DNA from 4 places in the Streptomyces sp. OZ13 genome. Region 4 is predicted to be linked to each of the others. Evidence: riboswitches for the same ligand, from Rfam matches in the RefSeq annotation. Region 4 holds a riboswitch; each other region holds the start of a gene.

Region 1 (5,801 bases), on a different contig from region 4:
TGATCTGGCCGCAGTTGGTGGCGACGGCCAGGTCTGCGATGGTGACGTCCTCGGTCTCGCCGGAGCGGTGGGACATCATGCACTTGAAGCCGTTGCGCTGGGCGAGCTCGACGGCGTCGAGGGTCTCGGTCAGCGAACCGATCTGGTTGACCTTCACGAGCAGGGCGTTCGCGGCGTTCTCCTCGATGCCGCGGGCCAGGCGCTCCGGGTTGGTGACGAACAGGTCGTCGCCGACGAGCTGCACCTTGGCGCCGAGCTTCTCGGTGATGGCCTGCCAGCCGGCCCAGTCGTCCTCGAACAGCGGGTCCTCGATGGAGACCAGCGGGTAGGAGTCGACGAGCTCCGCGTAGTACTCGGTCATCTCGGCGGCCGAGCGGGACTTGCCCTCGAACTCGTACGAGCCGTCCTTGTAGAACTCGGACGCGGCGACGTCGAGCGCGAGCGCGATGTCCTTGCCCGGGGCGTAACCGGCCTCCTTGATGGCCTCGAGGATGAGGTCCAGGGCGGCGCGGTTGGAGTCGAGGTTCGGCGCGAAGCCGCCCTCGTCGCCGAGACCGGTGGACAGGCCCTTCTGCTTCAGGACCTTCTTGAGGGTGTGGTAGACCTCGGTGCCCCAGCGAAGGGCCTCGGAGAAGGACTCGGCGCCGATCGGCGCGATCATGAACTCCTGGATGTCCACGTTGGAGTCGGCGTGCGAGCCGCCGTTCAGGATGTTCATCATCGGAACGGGCAGCAGGTGCGCGTTCGGGCCGCCCAGGTAGCGGAAGAGCGGCAGGTCCGAGGCCTCGGAGGCGGCGTGCGCCACGGCGAGGGAGACGCCGAGGATGGCGTTGGCGCCGAGGGAGGACTTGTCCGGGGTGGCGTCCAGGTCGAACATCGCCTGGTCGATCAGCCGCTGCTCGGTGGCGTCGTAACCGACGAGCTCCGGGCCGATCTGCTCGATGACGGCGAGGACGGCCTTCTCGACACCCTTGCCCTGGTAGCGGTTCTGGTCACCGTCGCGAAGCTCGAGAGCCTCGAACGCACCGGTGGAGGCGCCGGACGGAACTGCAGCACGACCCGTGCTGCCGTCGTCGAGGCCAACCTCGACCTCGACCGTGGGGTTACCTCGGGAGTCCAGGATTTCCCGGGCTACGACGACGTCGATGGACGGCACGAGCATCTCCTTCTGGGATGTGACGCGAGAAAAAGTGCAGAGGTCTGCTTGGCCTTGCGGCAAGAGCCTAACCGCCTCGGGGGCAAAGGCCGGCCGATGCCCGCCCCCTGGGACGAAAAAGGGCATCAAGACCCTTGGGACGGGGCAAACAGGGCGGTATCTACCTGTGGGTAACCGGCATTCGGGCCCTGGCCCTCGACGGACCGAACCCCGGCCCGGCGCGTTCGGGGGAAGGTGCGCCGGACCGGGGTGCTCGGATCCCGTTCGGAAGACGGGTGGCCTCCCACGACCGCCGGACCGTGGGAGGAAGGGGTGGGTCAGCTCAGGTGGAGCTGCTGACCCGGGTGGATCACGTCGGCGTCCTCGACAATGTCCTTGTTCAGCTCGAAGAGCTTCTCCCAGCCGCCCTTGACCTTCTCGGCCTCGGCGATGGTGCTCAGGGTGTCGCCGGCCTTGACCTTGTACTCGCCGTCGCCCTTCTTGAAGGACTTGGCCTCGGCAGCGGCGTTCTTCGCCGGGGCCTCGGCGCGCTCGGAGCGCGTGGTGGGGGCCTCGGCGCGCTCCTGGGCCGGCTCGGTGGGCTCGGCCTCGGCGGAGCCGGCGTCGTTGGCAGCGTTGGACAGGCCGACGCCACAGCTCGGCCAGGCGCCCTTGCCCTGGCCGGCCAGGACCTTCTCGGCTATCTCGATCTGCTGGGACTTGGACGCCTGGTCGGCGGTCGCGGCGTACGCGGTGCCGCCGTACGCGGCCCAAGTCGAGGTGGAGAACTGCAGGCCGCCGTAGTAGCCGTTGCCGGTGTTGATGGACCAGTCGCCGCCGGACTCGCACTGGGCGACGGCGTCCCACTCGGCCGTGGTGGCGGCGGAGGCGGTGCCCGCACCGAGCAGCGGCGCGGCGACGGCCGCACCGGTGATGCCGACGAAGGCGGCGATACGGGTCGTCCTGGAAGCGCGGCGGTGCTTGGCGTTGCCGGAAGAACGCAGCATGGAGCTATCTCCTCACCGACGCCTGCGAGGTGAGCTGTCGGGTTCGGGCCTGTGAGTTGCCCGGCCGCACGTCACTGACGCGCGGTCTTCACCCCCAGCCGGTTCCGTTCCGCCGGTCTCCACGGTCCGGCCGACCTCGACGTACGGTCGGCCTCTCGCGATCTCGGCTCACGGGCCCGGCACTTACCTGGGTCCCCCGCTCCTGCCTTCGGCGCTCTGAGCGACGACTGTTCCCCCCGACCGACGGCAGGATTCGGCGTATCGGTCGACGGTGCCCGCGATGGCGAACGGTTCAGACGGTAGACACACGACTCCCCGATGTTCAAAGTCGAACATCGGGGAGAAATCGCCCGAACCGGCCACCTATGAGTGTCCGTTTTCGCAGGTGAGGGGCGGAGTGGGCGAATTCGCAGGGGGATTTGCCGCAGTTGCAGCAAAGAGACCCTTGTCTCACTCGCACACAACGGACATAAGCCCGCGAAACGCTACGCGAACTAGACCCGGTTCAGGCCGAGATCGAGGCTCTGACCGGGCAGGATGAGGTCCGGGTCGGCCCCGACGGTCTCCTCGTTCGCCTCGTAGAGCGCCGGCCAACCGCCGGGCACGTCCTTCTCGGCGGCGATGTCGCACAGGTTGTCGCCGGGCTGAACCGTGTAGGCGTCGGGGCGGGTTGCCTCGTCGACACCATTACGACCTGAACTTTCACCACGTGAGGCATGACGGCCACTTTCGCGACCCTCTTCCGCATTGCCCGTTTCCGCCTCGTCGTCGGCGGGAGCGCCGCGGTGCTTGCCGCCGCCGCTCGTCGCCTCGTCGGAGGGAGCAGCGTCCGTGACGCCGTCGGACGCGTCGGGAGCATCCGGAGCCGTGGTGGTCCCGTCCGTGGAGTCCGGCGCGTCACCGGCGTCACGGGACGGCGCGGACGCGTCCGCGCCGTCCGGCGCTCCGGTCCCGCCCGGACCGCCGGAAGAGTCCTCGAGGGTCCCGCTGTCCGTGGCGTCGGCCGGCGTGTCCGTGCCGGAGGCGTCCTCGGACGGCTCAGCGGCCGGCGCTTCGCTCTGCTGCGGCAGCGGCAGGATGCCGGGATCGACGCCGGTGTCCGTGCCGTCGTCGACGAGCCCCGCGAGCGGCCCGCACGCGGGCCACGCCTGCGGGCCCTCGGCGGCGAGCACCTTCTCTGCGACCGCTATCTGCTGCGAGCGGCTGGCGAGGTCGGCGCTCGGCGCGTACGCGGTGCCGCCGTACGCGGCCCAGACCTCCTCGGAGAACTGGAGTCCGCCGTAGAAGCCGTTGCCGAAGTCGGCGCTCCAGGCGCCGCCGCTCTCGCACTCCGCGACGCGATCCCACGTGCTCGCGTCCGCGGCCGAGGCCGAGCCCGCGCCGAGCAGCGGAATGGCGATGGCCGAACCGGTCACCCCTGCCGCGACGATGAGGGCCGGAGCCTGGCGGGGTCGGCGGTGTCGTCCGTTCCCGGAGAGCATGCGGTTGCCTTTCGCGTGACAGCTGGGAAACCTGCGGCCTGCTGTTGCGTGCCGAGTCGACGGTGAACGTAGCCGTATTCGAACGCGAGTCACAAGTCGATGCAGCGGAGATCACGTGAAAGTCACAGAATTGACGCGGCGTCAGTTCGTTTCAGGTGTGAACTCAACGGGCAGAGTGCGCAATCCACGCATGATGAGTCCCCCACGCCACCGCAAATCGGCCGGATCTCCCGCAAGCCGCAAGTCAGGCATTCTGCGGAGCAGCGTGGCGAGCGCGGTCTGCCCCTCGAGCCGGGCGAGCGGCGCGCCGAGGCAGTAATGGATGCCGTGCCCGTACCCCAGATGCTGGTTGTCACGCCGGGACAGGTCGAGCGTGTCCGGCGCGTCGAAGCGTTCGGGGTCGCGGTCGGCGGCCGCGAGCACGACGAGGACCGGGTCGCCGGCAGCGATCCGCTGCCCGCCGACGGTGAGCGGTTCGGTGGCGAACCGCCAAGTCGCGAGCTCCACCGGGCCGTCGTAGCGCAGCAGTTCCTCGACGCCGGTGGCGAGCAGCTCGCTCTCGCCCGCGGCGAGCGACGCCTGGAGGCGCTCGCGCTGGCCGGGGTTGCGCAGCAGCGCGTACACACCGTTGCCGATGAGGTTCACGGTGGTCTCGAAGCCGGCGAAGAGCAGGATGAAGGCCATCGCCGCGGCCTCGTTCTCGGTGAGGTGCTCACCGTGGTCGGACGCCTTGATGAGCCCCGAGATGAGGTCGTCCCCCGGTTCCTCCCGCTTACGGTGGATCAACTCCGCGAGGTATCCGCGCATCTTCTTCACCGAGCGGGCGACGCCGCCGCGCGGACCGCCCCCGTGGCGGATCATCATTCCCGCCCAGTCACGGAAGTCGTCCTGGTCCTCGCGCGGGACGCCGAGCATGTCGCAGATGGCGTAGATGGGCAGCGGGAAGGCGAACTCGTGGATCAGGTCCGCCTCCCCCTTCGCCGCGAAGGAGTCGATGAGCCGGTCCGTCAGCTCCTGCACCCGCGGCGCGAACTCGGCCACACGGCGCGGGGTGAACGCCTTGGAGACCAGCCGGCGCAGCCGGGTGTGGTCCGGCGGGTCGATGTTCAGCAGATGCGTCATCAGCTCCGCCTTGCGCTCGCCCGGGATGCCCGTCTTCCCCTTGGCGTGCGCCGGTTCGTCGTGATGCGCGGGATTCTTCGAGAGCCGCTGGTCGGCGAGGGCCTGCTTGGCGTCGGCGTACCGGGTGACCAGCCATGCCTCCACTCCGCTGGGCAACCGGGTCCGGTGCACCGGCGAGTGCTCGCGCAGCCAGGCGTAGGCGGGGTAGGGATCGGTCGCGAACTCCCAGGTGAAGAGTTCGGGAGCGGCGTTCCGGTCGGTCGGGTCGTTCACCCCTCGACGTTACCGGGGTGGCCCTCCGCCGCGCGGATCGCGTCCCGGTACGCGCGGGCCGCGGCACGCAGCGCGGCCTCGGGGTCGACGCCCGCCGCCTCCGCGCGCACGGCGAGGGCGAGCAGCTCGTAGCCGACGCCCTGTCCGGCGGGGAGGGGGACGTCGAGGCCGGCCGTACGGACCCTGGAAGCGAGCTTCGCCGCCAGCGCGAGGCCCGGCTGGCCGAGCGGGACACCGTCGGTCACCGACGCACGCTGCTTCTCGATCGCCTTGGTGCGCAGCCAGTGCGCCTTGACCTCCTCGGGCGTCGAGGCGGTCTCCTCCCCGAAGACATGGGGATGGCGGTGGATCAGCTTCTCGACGATCGTGCCCGCCACGTCGTCGATCGAGAACGGCTCGTCCTCTTCCCCGGGGCCACCCTCCTCGGCGATCCGCGCGTGGAAGACGACCTGGAGCAGTACGTCCCCCAGTTCCTCGCGCAGCTCGTCGCGGTCACCGTCCTCGATGGCCTCGACGAGCTCGTACGCCTCCTCGATGCCGTACTTGGCCAGGCCCTTGTGGGTCTGCTGCGAGGACCAGGGGCACTCGCGGCGGATGCGGTCCATGACCTCGACGAGGTCGAGCAGTCGTGCTCCGGGCAGGTCGTACGCACCGGGCAGCAGCTCCAGGTCCGGCATCGCCACCCGGCCGGACCCGCCGAGGCGGGCGAGACCGTCGGTCAGCGCCGGCTCGCCCTCGCCGGAGGCCAGTACGACGACCGTGCGGCCTCCCGCGCAGGCGTCC
Region 2 (5,801 bases), on a different contig from region 4:
AGCGCGGACGCGACACCGCGCCCCTGGTGCGCGTCCTGAACGAGGAAGGCGACCTCCGCCTCGTCCGCGGGGGCGCTCGCCGGCCGGCCCTGCGCGTTGATGCGGTCGTAGCGGACCGTGGCGATGAAGTCGCCGCCGACCGTCACCGCGAGTCCGACCCGGTCGACGTAGTCGTGGTGCGTGAACCGGTGGACGTCCTTGTCGGAGAGCCGCGGGTAGGGGGCGAAGAAGCGGTAGTACTTCGACTCGTCCGAGACCTGCTCGTAGAAGCTGACCAGCCGGTGGGCGTCCTCTGGCGTGATGGGCCTGATCCGGGCGGTGCCGCCGTCGCGCAGCACCACGTCTGCTTCCCAGTGAGCGGGGTAGGCGTGCTCCTGCGAGGTCTGCATGGGGGAAAGCCTACGCGCGGCCACCGGTCGCGGAGGCGGTTGCGCGCGGGCAGTCTGAGGGTGCCGACGGCGGCCCGCACCCCCGGCAGGGTGGGGCGGGGAGCACGCCGGGACACATGAGAGACTGGTCTAGACAACCCGCTAAGACTTGAAGGGCAACACCATGGCTGAGCGCCGCGTCAATGTCGGCTGGGCCGAGGGCCTTCACGCCCGCCCCGCGTCCATCTTCGTCCGTGCCGCGACGGCTGCCGGCGTCCCTGTGACGATCGCCAAGACCGACGGCAATCCGGTCAACGCGGCCTCGATGCTCGCCGTGCTCGGCCTGGGCGCCCAGGGTGGCGAGGAGATCGTCCTCGCTTCCGACGCGGACGGCGCCGAGGCGGCCCTCGACCGCCTGGCCAAGCTGGTGGCCGAGGGTCTCGACGAGCTTCCCGAGACGGTCTGAGGACGGTCCGGGCCCGGCGGGCCCTGACGCCCGTCGCCATTCACAGAAAAAGCCGCGGTGTTCCGGGTCCGGAGCACCGCGGTTCTGCATTTCAGGACCACGTTCGGTATTTCGCGTTCCGGGCTCGGACGGAAAATAAAACAGGGAAGAGGCCGACCCCATCACGCCTTCTTTTGTATACGCCCTCTGTTAATTCCGGCCGCTCGTGGTGTTTACGGCATGTTGCGAAGTCCTCACCCGCACGGTGCGGCGCAACCGGTGCGCCGCGGCGGCACGCTCGGCGTGCGCGGCCGTCAGCGCGCGCGCCCGCTCCGCGTCACCGCGCGCCACGGCGTCGACGATCGCGCCGTGCTCCGCCCATGACTCGACCGGGGCGAGAGGCTGCTCCACCGAGTACATCCAGGCGATCTTGTGCCGCAACTGGGTCAGCAGCGCGGTCAGCCCGGGACTGTCGCAGGACTGCGCGAGCGTCTCGTGGAACCAGGAGCCGAGCGAGCGCAAGTCCTCGCCCTGTCCCCGGCGCGCCCGCTCCTGACCGAGTCTCACCAGGCCGCGCAGCACCCGCAGATGCGCTTCCGTGCGGCGCTGCGCGGCGCGCGCCGCGCCCAGCGGCTCCAGCAGCATACGGATCTCCAGGAGGTCGGCGGCCTCCTGCTCCGTCGGCTCCGCCACACAGGCGCCGGCGTGCCGGCGGGTCACGACGAAGCCCTCCGACTCCAGGGTGCGCAGCGCCTCGCGCACCGGGACGCGGGAGACGCCGTAGCGGCGTGCCAGGTGTTCCTCCGTGAGCCGGCTGCCGCGCTCGTGGACCCCGGAGACGATGTCGTCGCGGATCGCCGTGCATACCGAGTGCGCGGGAATACGCATGACCGAACCTCCGCATTGATCCGAGCGAAACGCAGCCGATTGACGCGTGTTCCCGTGACTCTATTGCAATGAACGCGGTTTTCCGACGCCAGGGTGAAAACCATGGAAGTCTCTTGACGGAGACGGCAATCACTCAATGGCCGAAACGCCGCGGAATGCGCAGAAGGCCCCCGGCGAAGCCGGGGGCCTTCGAAGACGAAGCGCGGGGCGCCGGACGGTGGGCGCGACCCGGCCGTCACGGATCCGCGGCAGCATGCGGCCGCGGATCCGTGACGGCCGGGTCGCGCGCCGAACGGGGGTCTCGGGCGCCGGGACGGCGCCACGAGTGCGGCCCGGGCGCGGCTGCGGCGCGGGCGCCGGACGTGGGGCCGAACACGGCCCGGGCGCCGGAACGGTGAGCGCGGGCCCGGGGGCGGTCGAGGGTCAGACGTCGACGCCGTGCGAGCGCAGGTAGGCGACCGGGTCGATGTCGGAGCCGTACTCGGCGGTGGTCCGGGCCTCGAAGTGCAGGTGCGGCCCGGTCGAGTTGCCGGTCGAGCCGGACAGGCCGATCTGCTGGCCGGGGGCGACCTGCTGGCCGACGGAGACGCCGATGGACGACAGGTGGCCGTACTGGGTGTACGTGCCGTCGTTCATCCGGATGACGACGTTGTTGCCGTACGCGCCGCCCCAGCCCGCCTCGACGACGGTGCCGGAGCCGACGGACACGACGGAACTGCCGGAGGCGGCGCGGAAGTCGACGCCGGAGTGGCTGCCGGAGGACCAGAGGGCTCCGCCGGTCTGGTAACCGGTGGTCACGTACGAACCGGCGATCGGGAGCCGGAAGGAGTTCAGCCGCTTGCGCTCGGCCTCGCGGGCGGCGCGCTCCTTGGCCTCGCGGGCCTCCTTGGCGCGCGCCTCGGCCTTGCGCCTGGCTTCCGCCTTCGCCTCGGCCTCGGCCTTCGCCTGCGCCCTGGCCTTGGCGGCGGCCTCCTGGGCCTCCCTCTCCTGGGCGGCGGCCTGGTCGGCTATCTCGTCGGCGAGCGACCCCATGGAGACGATCTGGGTGAGGCCGGTGTCCTCGACGGAGGGGGCCTCGGTGTCGGCGGCGAGCGCCGGGGAGGCGAGGGTTCCGATGACGCCGGTGGTGGCGAGGGCGGCGACGCCGGCCAGGTTCGCGCTCCTGCGCGTCAGGCGGCTCGGGGCACGATGCTTCCCGGTGGCACGGGTGAACGCCATGAAGAGGCTGGTCCTTTCCTTCCTTCTCGCCTACCGGGTTAGCTGACGGGTTCGGAGCAGGAAGGTCTCCTACGGCCCCCTCCGCGCGGGCGAAGGAGGGCCGATTCACCCCAGGGACTACGTGGGTCCCCGGCTCCCCAGGCTCGCGCCTGACGGGGACTCGGCGATGGCTGCCCGATGCCGCGGGCGCGACGATCTCCAGGCGGACAGCCGGACCGACGCTAGGCAACCCGTTCGTCAATCACCAAACAGACAGCCCGTTTTGTAGCGCATGCCACAGGGCAGACAGGCACTCAGTCCTGCAAATCGGACATAGAACGGAACCCCGGCAAACGATTCGAAGCCGGGGTTCCGTTCGCGCGCAATGCGCGTTTTTGAGTCGTCCTCGCCGGGGGGCGTCCGATCAGCCCGTGACGACCCTCACTTCACCGATGCCGAGGGCCTTCACCGGCTCCTCGATCTGCGACGCGTCGCCGACGAGCACCGTCACCAGCCGGTCGACCGGGAAGGCGTTGACGACCGCCGCGGTCGCCTCCACCGTGCCCGTCTCCGCCAGACGCAGGTACATCTGTGCCTGGTAGTCGTCCGGGAGGTGCTGCTCGACCTGGTCGGCCAGCGTGGCCGCCACGGACGCCGCCGTCTCGTACTTCAGCGGGGCGACGCCCACCAGGTTCTGCACGGCGACGTCCCGCTCGGCGTCCGTGAGCCCCTCGGCAGCGAGCGTACGGAGCACCTTCCACAGGTCATCGAGCGCCGGACCGGTGTTGGGCGTGTCCACGGAGCCGCTGATGGCGAGCATCGAGGCGCCGGAGCCGTCCGGAGCGGAGCGCAGCACCTGGCCGAAGGCGCGCACACCGTAGGTGTAGCCCTTCTCCTCGCGCAGCACCCGGTCGAGGCGGGAGGTCAGCGTGCCGCCGAGGCAGTACGTGCCGAGCACCTGGGCGGGCCAGACACGGTCGTGGCGGTCGCCGCCGACGCGGCCGATGAGGAGCTGCGTCTGCACCGCACCGGGGCGGTCGACGATGACCACACGGCCGGTGTCGTCGGCGGTGATCGCGGGCACCGGGCGCGGGTCCGCCTTGTCGCCCGTCCACGCCCCGAGCGTGTCGCCGAGGACGGCGTCCAGGTCGATGCCGGTGAGGTCGCCGACGATCACCGCGGTGGCGGTGGCGGGCCGTACATGCGCCTCGTAGAAGGCGCGTACGGCGGCCGCGTCGATCCGCTCGACCGTCTCCTCCGTGCCCTGGCGCGGCCGGGAGACACGCAGCTCGGCCGGGAAGAGCTCCTTGGAGAGCTGCTTGGCGGCCCGGCGGCCCGGGTTCGCCGTCTCGTGCGGGATCTCGTCGAGGCGGTTGCGGACCAGCCGCTCGACCTCGCCGGCCTCGAAGGCGGGGGCGATCAGTGCCTCGGAGAGCAGCCCGAGCGCCTTGTGCAGCCGGGAGACCGGCACTTCGAGGGAGACCCGGACGCCGGGGTGGTCGGCGTGCGCGTCCAGGGTGGCGCCGCAACGCTCCAGTTCCGCGGCGAACTCCTCCGCGGAGTGCTTGTCCGTGCCCTCCGACAGGGCGCGCGCCATGATCGTGGCGACGCCGTCGAGACCCTCCGGCTCGGCGTCCAGCGGAGCGTCGAGCGAGATCTCGACGGCCACGACCTGCTGGCCGGGACGGTGGCAGCGCAGCACCGTCAGTCCGTTGTCCAGCGTGCCGCGGTCGGGGGCCGGGAAGGCCCAGGGCCGGGCGGTGCCCGGGGTCGGCTGCGGGTGGAAGTCCATGGTCACGGCAGCGTCGCTCACTGGTCCGTCCCCTCCTGCTCGTTTCCGTCGGCCGCTTCGGTCTCTTCTTCGGCGACCGGTTCGTAGACCAGCACCGCCCTGTTCTCCGGGTGCAGCCGGGCCTTGGCGACCGCCTGCACCTCCTCCGCGGTGACGTCGAGCACCCGCTGGACGGCGGTGAGCGCCAGCTGCGGGTCGCCGAACAGCACCGCGTAGCGGCACAGTTCGTCGGCGCGGCCCGCGACCGTGCCGAGACGGTCGAGCCACTCGCGCTCCAGCTGGGCCTGGGCGCGCTCCATCTCCCCCGGCGTCGGGCCCTCGGCCGCGAACCGGGCCAGCTCCTCGTCGACGGCCGCCTCGATCTGCGGCACCTCGACACCGCCGGACGTCTTCACGTCCAGCCAGCCCATCGACGGTGCGCCCGCGAGCCGCAGCAGGCCGAACCCGGCCGCGACGGCCGTCCGGTCGCGGCGCACCAGGCGGTTGTGCAGGCGGGACGACTCGCCGCCGCCGAGGACGGTCAGCGCCAGGTCGGCGGCGTCGCACTCGCGGGTGCCGTCGTGCGGGAGGCGGTACGCGGCCATCAGGGCGCGGGCGGGGACCTCCTCGACGATCTCCTCGCGCAGCTGCGCGCCGATGTTCTCCGGGAGGGTGCCGTCACGCGGCGGCTGCTTGCCGCTGTGGGAGGGGATGGACCCGAAGTACTTCTCGATCCAGGCGAGCGTCTGCTGCGGATCGATGTCGCCGACGACCGACAGCACGGCGTTGCTGGGCGCGTAGTAGGTGCGGAAGAAGGCGCGGGCGTCCTCGAGGGTCGCCGCGTCCAGGTCGGCCATCGAACCGATCGGGGTGTGGTGGTAGGGGTGGCCCTCCGGGTAGGCGAGGGCGGTCAGCCTCTCGAAGGCGGTGCCGTAGGGCACGTTGTCGTACCGCTGGCGGCGTTCGTTCTTGACGACGTCGCGCTGGTTCTCCATCGACTCGTCGTCGAGGGCCGTCAGCAGCGAGCCCATGCGGTCGGCCTCGAGCCAGAGCGCGAGCTCCAGCTGGTGCGTCGGCATGGTCTCGAAGTAGTTGGTCCGCTCGAAGCTGGTGGTGCCGTTCAGCGAGCCGC
Region 3 (5,801 bases), on a different contig from region 4:
AGATCTTCCGTTCCACGGACAGCGGTGAGACCTGGACCAGGGCCTGGGACTACACCAGCTACCCCGACCGCTCCTTCCGCTACACGCAGGACATCTCGTCCGTGCCCTGGCTCTCCTGGGGCGCGAACCCCTCCCCTCCCGAGGTCACGCCCAAGCTGGGCTGGATGACGGAGGCCCTGGAGATCGACCCGTTCGACTCGGACCGGATGATGTACGGCACGGGAGCCACGATCTACGGCACGGAGAACCTGCGGACCTGGGACTCCGGCGGACGGATCACCATCACGCCCATGGTGAAGGGGCTCGAGGAGACGGCCGTCAACGACCTGGTGAGCCCGCCGTCGGGCGCGCCGCTGCTGAGCGCCCTCGGTGACATCGGCGGCTTCCGGCACACCGACCTCGGCGCCGTGCCGCCTCTGATGTTCACCTCCCCGAACCTCTCGTCGACCACGAGCCTGGACTTCGCGGAGGCGGCGCCCGCCACGGTCGTACGGGTCGGAAACGCCGACGCCGCCCCGCACATCGGCTTCTCCACGGACAACGGGGCCAACTGGTTCCAGGCCTCGCAGCCTGCCGGCGTGACGGGCGGAGGAACGGTCGCCGCCGCCGCGGACGGCAGCGGCTTCGTCTGGAGCCCGGACGGCACCGGCGTGCACCACACCACCGGGTACGGCAGCTCGTGGAAGGCGTCCACCGGGATCCCCGCCGGCGCGACGGTGGAGTCGGACCGTAAGAACCCGAAGAAGTTCTACGGGTACAAGGCCGGCACCTTCTACGTGTCGCAGGACGGCGGCGCCACGTTCACCGCGAGGGCGTCGAGCGGTCTGCCGCAGGAGGGCAACGTCCGCTTCAAGGCCGTGCCCGGCGTGGAGGGCGACGTGTGGCTCGCGGGCGGCACGGCCTCAGGGACGTACGGACTGTGGCACTCGACCGACTCGGGCGTGACCTTCCGGAAGGTCGAGGGGGTCGAGCAGGCGGACGCCGTGGGCTTCGGCAAGGCGGCTCCCGGCGCCTCGTACCAGACGATCTTCGTCAGCGCGAAGATCGGCGGGGTGCGCGGCATCTTCCGGTCCACGAACGGCGGCGCCGACTGGACGCGGATCAACGACGACGCGCACCAGTGGGGCTGGACCGGCGCCTCGATCACCGGCGACCCGCGGGTCTACGGGCGGGTGTACGTGTCGACCAACGGGCGCGGCATCCAGTACGGCGAGTCGTCGGACGGTGGCGGCACCGACCCCGGTCCGGGGCCCGACCCCGACCCGGACCCGCCGGGGGACGCGCGATGCTCGGTCGCCTACAAGATCACCAACCAGTGGTCCGGCGGCTTCCAGGCCGATGTCACGCTGACCAATTCGGGCAGCGCCGCCCTGGACGGCTGGCAGCTGCGGTGGAGCTTCCCCGACGGGCAGACGGTCGGCCAGATGTGGAACGCCGCCCACCGCCAGAGCGGCGCCGAGGTGACGGCCGAGAACGTCTCCTGGAACGGCAAGGTGGCCGCGGGCGCGTCGGTGTCCTTCGGATTCACCGGCAGCTGGTCGGGCCGCAACACCGCACCGGCCGCCTTCACCTCGGGCGGTGAGACCTGCACCACAGGGGGCTGAGGACGCGAGGCCCGGGTCCCGGTCGGCGGATGTGGCGGCCGGGACCCGTGGCCGATCGGCCCCTTCTGGAGGGCACGTTCGGCACCGGATGTCCTATATGGCTTGTTTTACCGTCTTGCTCGTTAAGTCTAATTGGGCCTTGTTGTTGTGAGTTGGCGTTCTTGTAGGGCTATGGCGGTCAGGATGGTTGCACAGGGAGCCCGTGATGTCGGTCACCCGGCCGGTCACCGTGGCGAGGATGCCGGAAGAGGTGCTTCCCTTTCCCGGTAAGGGCTTTGAGTTCTTTGACGCGGAACTGACAAATTGAAAATCCGCGCGAGGAAGCCCCATTCGGATTGTGATGTGGAATTCGGCACTTGTTTCCCGGGGACGCTCTCGCTTACGGTCACCGTCAATCCGGGTGGACCGCCGAATCCTGCCGCCGTCCGGAATCCGCAACCGCACTCACTTCACGTACGGCAGGAGCGGGGGAACCAGGTAAGTCGCCGTACCGGAATCCGGAACGGCTCGGGGTTAAGCCGCATTCACCTGCGGCCGGGCATCTCCAGCCCGAACCCGACAGCTCACCTCGCAGGCGACGGAGAGGAATTCGCCATGCCCGCAAAGGGTAAGCACCGTCGTCCCAAGTCCCGTTCGCTGACCCGTGGATTCGTCGCAGCCGGCACGGGCGGCGCCGCGCTCGCCCTGCCGCTCATCGGCGGCACCGCTGCTCAGGCGGCACCCGCGGCGGCCCCCGCCGTGGTGGAGCGGACCGTCGCTCCCGCCACGACCTTCGCCGCGGCCGCGCAGGCCGTCGCGCAGAAGGCCGGCACCGTCACGTATTCCGTGGTCGCCGGTGACTCGCTTTACAAGATCGCCGAAGAGCATTCTCTGAACGGCGGCTGGAAGCAGCTCTACAAGGACAACCGGAAGGCCGTCGGAGCGGACCCGGCGCTGATTCACCCCGGTCTCCAGCTGACGATCGGCGCCAAGGCCGAGGCCGAGGCCGAGCCGAAGGCGAAGCCGCAGGCCAAGGAGAAGGCCGCTCCGAAGGCCACGGAAGAGGCCGAGACGTCCGAGCGCGCCGCCGACACCGCCCGCGCGGACCGCTCCGAGCGCACGAGCGCCCCGGCGGTCCAGGCCGCCGCGGCCCCCGCGAAGCCGGCCTACGCCAACAACCTCGACGGCTGGATCCGCGAGTCGCTGGACATCATGGCCCAGCACGGCATCCCGGGAAGCTACGAAGGCATCCACCGCAACATCATGCGTGAGTCCTCCGGCAACCCGCTGGCCATCAACAACTGGGACATCAACGCCGTCAACGGCACGCCCTCCAAGGGCCTGCTCCAGGTCATCCAGCCCACCTTCGACGCCTACCACGTCGAGGGCACGTCCTTCGACCTGTACGACCCGGTCGCCAACATCACCGCCGCGTGCAACTACGCCGCCGACCGGTACGGCTCGATCGACAACGTGAACGGCCCCTACTGACGGGACCCGCGCGGCGGCCGACCGGCCGACCAGACCTGACGGGCCGGTGCCCGGGACGCCCCACGGCGTTCCGGGCACCGGCCCGTGGCCGTGTCCGGAACCGGCCGCACGTGCCGCACGTGCCGCACGAAACGAGCGTGCCCCGCACGTGCCGCAGCGCCGCGCGTGCCGCCCGAGACGGCGTGCCCGCCCGCACGTGCCTTGTACGCGCCCCGCACGTGGCCCTTGCCCGTGGTCCTGTTCGCCGGTGAGATGAGGGTGCCGGGCGGCAGGGAGGAGCCCGCGCGGCACCGGGAGGCCGACGCGAGCGGCACCGGCGGGAAGCGACCGGGCTCGGACGGGAAGCGACCGGCCTGCTCCCCCGGAACCGTGGACACGGCCGCCGGGCGCCCGGCTCGAGCGGCTCTCGAGCGGCTCCCGAGGTGCCGTGTGCCACCGTGGAGGCGACGGCTCCGGCGGACGATGGCGCGTTGATGTGTCCGCGCCGATGTCGGCGGTGTGCGGTGCGAACACACCGCCGGCGGGCCGAGCACAACGGCTGTGCGGCCGAAAGGCGCAGGTCACAGCTCTGCGGGAACCGCGCGGGGCGCGCCCCGCCACCCGGCACGCGCGCCCGGCGGTGCCAGGCAACTCCCTGCCGTGCAGCTTCCTGGCCTGGCTGAATACGGACAGCCGGCCCCTCCCGGTGATTACCTCATGTCAGGCGCCGGACGGCAGCAACGGACCGGCCGCCACAGGACACCGGAACGGAACGTACGCCGCACCCGTACTCACGAATGGAGACCCTCCATGTCCCGTGCCACCCGTTGTACCGCCGCCGCATCCGCCGTCGCCGCCGCGTTCCTGGGCGGCATCCTGCTGGCCTCCCCGGCGCAGGCGGCCGAGGCGCCGCGGACGGCGCCGGCCTCCACGGACGACTTCGTCTGGCCGACGCCGCCGGACCTGCCGGACGACGTCGTGTGGCCCTCCCTGCCCACCCTTCCGGGCCTCCCCGGGCGGCCGGGCGCGCCCGACGACTTCGTCTGGCCGTAACCGCACCGGAGCCGACGATGACGATTGCGATGACGACAACGATGAGGACCTCCAGGTCCGCGAGGACCGTCGCGGGCACCGTGCCGGCGGCGCGCAGGGACCGGCGTCAGATCCACTCCCGCCGGGTGGCCTGCACGCCGGCCTCGAACCGGCTGGACGCCCCGAGCCGTTCCATGAGTTCGGCGACGATCCGCCGCTCGGTGCGCACGCCGATGCCCAGCGCCCTCGCCACGGCCTCGTCGGTCAGTCCGGTGGCGAGCAGCTGGAGCAACTTGCGCTCCTGCGGTGTCAGTCCGCCGGCCCGGGAGACCGGGGCGTCCATGGGGCTCGCGTGCTCCCAGTACGCCTCGAACAGCGCCCGCATGGCGAGGACCACCGGGGGACTGCTGAACAGCAGTGCCGAGGGCTGGGCCTGGCCGGGGAGGCCGGCGACGATCGCGGCCGACGTGTCGACGATGAGCAGCCGCATCGGCAGGGTCGGCGAGGTGCGTATCTCGCTCTGCCGCTCCGCCATCCACTGGGCGTGCGCCTTGGTGACGCGGTCGTTGGCGACACTGTCCAGGTAGATGGAGCGGAAGCGCACACCTCGTGCGAGCGCCCGCTCGTTGAGGGGCCGGCCCGCCTCGACCGATCCCTCGGTGAGGGTGTTGTCGGGGTGGAACGCGAGAGACTCCCGCGTGCAGGACTCGGCGAGGGCCTCGAGGCGGATCCGGATGTCGTCGACGTTGTCGAGAAGCTCGGTGCCGTCGAGGTTTCCGGCCCAGCCGGAGGCGGTGTACTCGGCGGCGAGCGCGGCGAGGGCGGCACGGTTCTGCTCGATCCGCTGCTGGCGCCAGGCCAGCTCACGTTCTTCCCGCTGGAGCAGGACCTTCAGACCGAGCGACGGGTTCACCGCCCGCAGCTGGCCGGGCGTGACGTGGGACGGCGCGAGGAGGGAGAGTTGGGACAGCCGGTCGAGTGCCGCCTCGACTTCCTCACAGGTGCTGTCCACGAGGTCCGCGAGCCGCTTCGGGTCGTATTCCTTGTGGAACAGGATCGCGCGGTAGACCGCGAGGGTCTCTTGATCCAATGACGAAACTTCATCCACGTGGTGTTTCCCCCTTTACCACGGTTGAACGTTTATTCATCCACGTGTTCAGGGCCCCTCGGAACGCCCTTCGGCCGACCCGCACACACCCGCCGACAGTGAGTTCCTTTCACCCTCTGCACGCTTTCCGCACGTTACCCGCTGATCGATCTTCTTGACAGGGCGGCAGGAATCAGGACCGTCCCAAGTCTGTCGCGAACTCCCTAAGGAGCCGGCCGTGTCCCTCGCAGCGTCCTACGCGCCCGTGCCGCTCACCGGCTGCGTCGTCCTGGTCGTCGACGCCACCACGGGCATCGGCAGGGCCATCACCGCACGGCTCTGCGCCGCGGGTGCGGCGGTCGCCGTGGTCGGGGCCGGGCATCCGGGGCGCGGTGACGACGCGGCCACCAACGCCGCCTTCCTCTGCAAGGAGCTCGCCGGCATCGGACACGTGGCACTGCCCTACCAGGTGGACGCCGAGGACACCGACGCGGTTGCCGACCTGCCCGCCCAGATCTCCGCGGACATCGGGCCCGTCAGCGCCTCGATCGTCGTCGTCCCGCGGTGCGGCGCGTCCGACCGGCTCGTCGAGACCTTCCACGCCGTGTCGGCGGCCGTCGCCCGTGCCC
Region 4 (5,801 bases):
GTACGGCTGCGCCCTCGGCTGGTCCGGATCGTGGCGGATCTGTGTGCAGCGGCTGCCGGACGGGGCCGTACAGATCACCGGAGGAGCGGGACACGACGACTCCGGGCTCCTGCGGCTCGCCCCTGGCGGGAGGTACATTTCGCCTGTCTTCGCCGGCCTCTGGAGCGACCGGGGCTTCGGCGGGGCGAGCAGGGCCTGGCACGCCTGGCAGCTGGCCCACGTGATTCCCGGCGCCGACCGGGTGCGGCCGGTGCTCTACAACTCGTGGGAGGCCACCGGCTTCGACATCTCCCAGCAGCAGCAGTCGGCGCTCGCGCGGCGGGCCGCCGCGATGGGGGTCGAGCTGTTCGTCGTGGACGACGGCTGGTTCGGGCGGCGCACCGGAGACCGGTCCGGGCTCGGCGACTGGACACCGAACCCGGACCGCTTCCCCGACGGGCTGGGGCCGCTGGCCGCCGAAGTGCACGCGCTCGGCATGCAGTTCGGCATCTGGGTGGAGCCGGAGATGGTCAACGAGGACAGCGACCTCTACCGGGCGCATCCCGACTGGATCCAGCACCGTCCGGGGCGGACGAGGACCGAGTTCCGCAACCAGCTGGTGCTCAACCTCGCGCGCGAGGACGTACGGGCCCACCTGTGGGAGCAGCTCGACGCACTGCTTTCCGACGCGCCCGTCGACTATGTGAAGTGGGACTTCAACCGCTGCTTCACCGATGCGGGCTGGCCGGGGGAGCCGTACCCGCAGAAGCTGTGGGCCGAGCACGTCGAAGGCTTCTACGGTCTGCTGGACCGGCTGCGGGCGGCGCATCCCTCCGTCGCCTTCGAGTCCTGCTCCGGCGGGGGCGGCAGGATCGATCTGGGAGTCCTCGCCCGCACCGACCAGGTGTGGACGTCGGACAACACCGACCCGCTGGACCGGCTCACCGTCCAGCACGGCTTCAGCCAGCTGCACCCGGCCCGGGTCATGGCGGCATGGGTCACCGACAGCCCCAACGTCCAGCTCAACGGTCGCCGCAGCAGTCTGCGCTTCCGGTTCGTGAGCGCCATGGCCGGCGTGCTGGGCGTCGGGGGAGACCTCTCGGCCTGGAGCGAGGCGGAGCTGGCGGAGGCGCGCGACTGGGTCCGGCTCTACAAGGAGATCAGGCCGGTGGTCCAGCACGGCGAGCTGTACCGGCTGCGGACCCCGCAGGGCGGTCTCAGCGCCGTGCAGTACGTACGGGGCGACGAGACGGTGGTGCTCGCGCTGCTCCAGGCCCAGCGCTACGGCGAGCGGCCGCCGGCGCTCCGGCTGCGCGGCGTCGAGGCGACGGCGGCCTACGTGTGTGCGGACACCGGAGCGGTCCACCAGGGCGGGGTGCTGCTTCACCACGGAATTCACACCGGACTGAAGGGCGATCTCGACGCCACTGTGATCCGGCTCCGGCGGATGTGATCCACCGGTTCCAATTCGCCTTACGCGCAAGCGAGCAGGGGAATTGCGAAAGGGGGCCGGCCGGCCGGTGGCGCGGAAACGGGCGGAGCGCAGAAGGCGCGGGGGGCGATGGGAGGGAGCCCCGGTCCGGGGAGCCGGAAGTGACAGGTGTCACGGCTTCAGTCGCCGGACGGCGAAGTGGGGCAAGGGTGGCGGGATTTGATGGGCAAGTGCGGGATTAGGTGGCTAAATGATCCTTCTGTCCGAATTGGATGGTTGCGCATAACGTGCCCCGTAAGAAGGGGAGATGGTCGCCGGCCCGTGAGCAGCGTCATATCCGTGACGTTCTGTGGCCGTGGCGCTGATGTGAATTCCTTGGTCGGCAAGGCGATTGGCCGCCCCTTGTCGACGGAGGGTGACCGGGAATCCGCGAGGGCGGGGCGCCGGTCATTGATCGTGGAAAATCGTGGCTTGTCCCGCGCTGCCCGACTCGCCTACGGTCACGCTCAATCCGGACGGACCGCCTAATCCTGCCGCCGCCCGGAATTCGAACCTATCCACGCGTGGCAGGAGCGGGGGACCCAGGTAGTACGCCGTATCCGGACAATCCGGACGGCTTGGGGTGAAGTAGCACCAAGTGTGCGACCGGGCATCTCCAGCCCGAACCCGACAGCTCACCTCGCAGGCGCCGGAGAGGAATGCGCCATGCCCGCGAAGGGTAAGCACCGCCGTCCCAAGACCAACCCGATCACCCGCGGCTTCGTCGTCGCCGGTACGGGTGGCGCCGCCATCGCGCTCCCGCTGTTCGGCGCCACCACGGCCAATGCCGCCCCGGCGGCGGCCCCGGCCCCAGCGGAGAAGGCCGCCGCCGCGGCCCCGGCCTCCGCACCCGCGGCGGCCCCGGCCGCCAAGAAGGCACCGAAGACCTACACGGTCGTCGCCGGGGACTACCTGTCGAAGATCGCCGACGAGCAGGACGTCCGCGGCGGCTGGAAGCAGCTCTTCAACGACAACCGCCGTGTCATCGGTGCCGACCCGTCGCTGATCCACCCGGGTCTGGAGCTGACGATCGGCGCGAAGAACAAGGCGACGAACGACCCGGAGCCCCGCTCCGAGTCCCAGTCCCGCCCGTCGCGCGACGACTCGCGGTCCGCCGCGCCGGAGGCCGAGGCGCCGAAGGCCGAGGCCCCCGCCAAGGAGGCCGCGACCACTGCGTCCGGTTCCGGCTTCAGCGCCCCCGTCGACGCGGGCGTCACCACCCCGTACCGGGCGTCCGGTGCCATGTGGTCCAGCGGTTACCACACCGGTGTCGACTTCGCCGCCCCCACCGGCAGCTCCGTCAAGGCCATCGGCGCGGGTACCGTCGTCTCCGCCGGCTGGGGCGGCGCCTACGGCAACGAGGTCGTCATCCAGCACACGGACGGGACCTACTCCCAGTACGCCCACCTCTCCTCGCTCGCCGTCTCCAGCGGGCAGTCGGTGACCGGTGGTCAGCAGATCGGACTGTCGGGTTCGACCGGCAACTCCTCCGGTCCGCACCTGCACTTCGAGGTCCGCACCGGCTCCTCGTACGGTTCGGACATCGACCCGCTGGCCTACCTGCGTGAGCACGGCGTCTCCCTCTGAGCCGTCCGGTCGCACCCGGTCCACCGGTGAGTCCCCGTTCCGCATCAGGCGGAGCGGGGGCTTCCGCGTATTCCGGCCCGGCCGGAATTTGACGGGTGGTAAAGATCACGGCGCGTCAACCCCTCCTTACGGTCGCGTAGGTCACATCAGTGAAGGAAAGATGTGCTCCCGTGGCAGACGATTCGAGAACAGAGAACAGTGGCGTATTCGGGTCGTACGCGGCGATCGGTGACAGCTTCACCGAGGGCGTGGGGGACCCGGGGCCCGACGGGAGATTCGTCGGATGGGCGGACCGGTTCGCCGTCCTGCTCGCCGACCGGATGCCGGAGCACTCCTTCCGGTACGCCAACCTCGCCGTACGCGGCCGCCTCCTCGACCAGATCGTCGAGGAGCAGGTGCCGAGGGCGCGCGAGCTCGCGCCGGACCTGGTGACCTTCTGCGCCGGCGGCAACGACATCATCCGGCCCGGCTCCGACCCCGACGACGTCGCGGAACGCTTCGAACGCGCGGTGGCCGACCTCGCCGGCTCGGTCGGCACCGTCATGGTGACCACCGGCTTCGACACCCGGGACGTGCCGGTCCTGCGGCATCTGCGCGGCAAGATCGCCACGTACACCGCCCACGTACGGGCCATCGCCGACCGCTACGACTGCCCCGTGCTGGACCTGTGGTCGCTCAAGTCCGTCCAGGACCGGCGGGCTTGGGACGCCGACCGGCTCCACCTGTCGCCCGAGGGGCACACCAGGGTCGCGCTGCGCGCCGCTCAGGTCCTCGGGATCGAGGTGCCCGCCGACCCCGACCAGCCGTGGCCGCCGCTGCCCCCGCGAGGGACGCTCGAGGTGCGCCGGGACGACATCCAGTGGGCGCGCGAGTATCTGGTGCCCTGGATCGGGCGGCGGCTCCGCGGCGAGAGCTCCGGCGATCATGTGGAGGCCAAGCGCCCCGACCTGCTGCCACTCTGAGGCGCACGGCGGTCCGGGGCCCGGATCGCCGAGGCGGCGCCGGTGTGGCGGACCGCCCGGCAACCGCCGGACTTCTGCCCCGCCCAGGACGACGTCGGCGGCCCGGGCGCCGGGCCCGGCCCTGCTGGTCCCTGGTCGCCTCGCCACCCTCGCGTTCACCGGCATGGGCCGTCCGGAGCGTGCCGCGCACCCACTGAGGGGAGGGCCCGCGCGGCCGGTCGCCAGGTGCGGCACCGCGAGCACCGCCACGGCAGCGGCCGTGTGCGTGAACCCCGGCCGCCCACCCCCGTAGCAGCGTCCCGTGCGGGGCCCGGACGGTGTGACGTCCGGGCCCCGCACGGGACGGGAGCATCAGCGCTTCATGAGGGCGAAGACTCCCCAGCCGAGATACTCACGTGTGCAGCGCGCGTAGCGGGCGGGCTCGTTGGTGAGTTCCTCCCGTACCTCGGGGGCCAGTTCGTCGTCCGGGTTCCGGTCGAGCCAGCGGCGCAGGTTGAGCCACTGGGCCGCGGCGTACCGGTCCCAGCTGTCCTGGTCGGCCAGCATCATCTCCACGACGTCGTACCCGAGATCCTGGAACTGCCCGATCAGGTCCGGGAGCCGCAGGAAATCGGCGATGCCGGTGGCGTGGCAGCCCTTGGCGGTCTCCTCGTCCGGAGGGGTCCGCCGCCAGTACGGCTCGCCGATCAGCATCAGGCCGCCGGGACGGAGGCTGCGGCCGAGCAGCTCTGCCGTTCCGGCGACGCCGTTCCCGATCCACGTGGCGCCGACACAGGCGGCCAGATCGACCGGCTGGTCCGCGACGTGGCCGGAGGCGTCACCGTGGACGAACTCGACCCGGTCGGCGACGCCGAGTTCGACGGCGCGGGCCCGGGCCTGCTCGGTGAAGACCGTGCTGATGTCCACCCCGGTGCCCGTGATCCCGTGGTCACGCGCCCAGGTGCACAGCATCTCGCCCGAGCCGCCGGCCAGGTCGAGCACCCGTGTCCCGGGGGCGAGATGGAGCGCTTCGCCCAGGGCGGCGAGCTTGGCCGCCGTCAGCGGGTTGTGGATCCGGTGGCTGCTCTCGCGGATGGTGAAGATGCGGGGAAGGTCCATGATCGAATTCCTTTCCGTCATGCCTTGCGGTGGAACGGGCGGTTGATGGCGTGTCGCAGGCGCGCGATGTCCTTCCTGGGCCGCTCCTGCTCGGCGCGCGGCCGCGCGTCGGTGCGGAAGGCGGCACAAGCGTTCTCGCTCAGCAGCCGGTGGTAGCTGTCCAGGCGCCGCCGGGTGAGGTGGCCGTCGTCGATGGCGGACAGGACGGCGCAGCCCGGTTCGGTGGTGTGGGCGCAGTCCGCGAAGCGGCAGCCGCGTGCCGGTTCGGTGATCTCGGTGAAGGTCCGGTCCAGGCCCTCGTCGGCATCGTGCAGGCCCACGCCACGCAGGCCCGGGGTGTCCAGCCGGAGCCCGCCGCGGGGCAGCGGCAGCAGCTCGCGCCGTGCGGCGGCGAGACCAGGTGGTTGTGAAGGGGGTTGATGAAACAACGTGGAGACCCTTGAGAAGGGGCCCCGCCGGACGGCAGGCGTGCCGGGACTACTCCCGCAAGGGAGAAAGGCAGGCGAAGGTCAGGACGAGGCCCGGGAAGTGAGGATGATCCGGGCACCGCGCACAGCGGTGGTCTCCACGACAGTCATCGACTCACCTCCTTCGATCTCCATGAGCGATCTTGATGTCGCTGCGGCGATCACGATAACACCTGCCGGGGACGTCGACGCCGCCCGGGCGGCGCCTTGGAGACCCGGCAGACGCGGATCCGCTCG

What was found. A riboswitch is a leader RNA that binds a small molecule or an ion and turns the genes downstream of it on or off. The one in region 4 is predicted to bind cyclic di-AMP.
Region 1: it holds a riboswitch for cyclic di-AMP, as region 4 does, so the genes downstream of both, ACTMTU_RS32400 (transglycosylase family protein) here and ACTMTU_RS03845 (M23 family metallopeptidase) in region 4, are expected to answer to the same signal.
Region 2: it holds a riboswitch for cyclic di-AMP, as region 4 does, so the genes downstream of both, ACTMTU_RS30405 (M23 family metallopeptidase) here and ACTMTU_RS03845 (M23 family metallopeptidase) in region 4, are expected to answer to the same signal.
Region 3: it holds a riboswitch for cyclic di-AMP, as region 4 does, so the genes downstream of both, ACTMTU_RS19510 (transglycosylase SLT domain-containing protein) here and ACTMTU_RS03845 (M23 family metallopeptidase) in region 4, are expected to answer to the same signal.

What each region holds. Positions count from the first base shown of each region.
Region 1 covers NZ_JBQHCZ010000021.1:32,338-38,138, reverse strand. The annotation lists gene eno (phosphopyruvate hydratase) at 1-1,162, opposite strand, end outside; gene ACTMTU_RS32400 (transglycosylase family protein) at 1,474-2,142, opposite strand; cyclic di-AMP (ydaO/yuaA leader) riboswitch at 2,147-2,284, opposite strand; gene ACTMTU_RS32395 (transglycosylase family protein) at 2,637-3,623, opposite strand; gene ACTMTU_RS32390 (cytochrome P450 family protein) at 3,765-5,018, opposite strand; gene ACTMTU_RS32385 (nucleoside triphosphate pyrophosphohydrolase) at 5,015-5,801, opposite strand, start outside.
Region 2 covers NZ_JBQHCZ010000018.1:43,922-49,722, forward strand. The annotation lists gene ACTMTU_RS30390 (bifunctional acetate--CoA ligase family protein/GNAT family N-acetyltransferase) at 1-389, opposite strand, end outside; gene ACTMTU_RS30395 (HPr family phosphocarrier protein) at 553-834, shown strand; gene ACTMTU_RS30400 (GntR family transcriptional regulator) at 1,024-1,701, opposite strand; gene ACTMTU_RS30405 (M23 family metallopeptidase) at 2,125-2,919, opposite strand; cyclic di-AMP (ydaO/yuaA leader) riboswitch at 2,933-3,095, opposite strand; gene ACTMTU_RS30410 (M16 family metallopeptidase) at 3,323-4,711, opposite strand; gene ACTMTU_RS30415 (M16 family metallopeptidase) at 4,708-5,801, opposite strand, start outside.
Region 3 covers NZ_JBQHCZ010000008.1:54,931-60,731, forward strand. The annotation lists gene ACTMTU_RS19505 (cellulose binding domain-containing protein) at 1-1,604, shown strand, start outside; cyclic di-AMP (ydaO/yuaA leader) riboswitch at 2,036-2,196, shown strand; gene ACTMTU_RS19510 (transglycosylase SLT domain-containing protein) at 2,199-3,074, shown strand; gene ACTMTU_RS19515 (hypothetical protein) at 3,864-4,106, shown strand; gene ACTMTU_RS19520 (helix-turn-helix transcriptional regulator) at 4,213-5,175, opposite strand; gene ACTMTU_RS19525 (SDR family NAD(P)-dependent oxidoreductase) at 5,411-5,801, shown strand, end outside.
Region 4 covers NZ_JBQHCZ010000002.1:32,893-38,693, forward strand. The annotation lists gene ACTMTU_RS03840 (alpha-galactosidase) at 1-1,432, shown strand, start outside; cyclic di-AMP (ydaO/yuaA leader) riboswitch at 1,939-2,114, shown strand; gene ACTMTU_RS03845 (M23 family metallopeptidase) at 2,117-3,037, shown strand; gene ACTMTU_RS03850 (SGNH/GDSL hydrolase family protein) at 3,208-3,999, shown strand; gene ACTMTU_RS03855 (SAM-dependent methyltransferase) at 4,351-5,097, opposite strand; gene ACTMTU_RS03860 (hypothetical protein) at 5,115-5,525, opposite strand.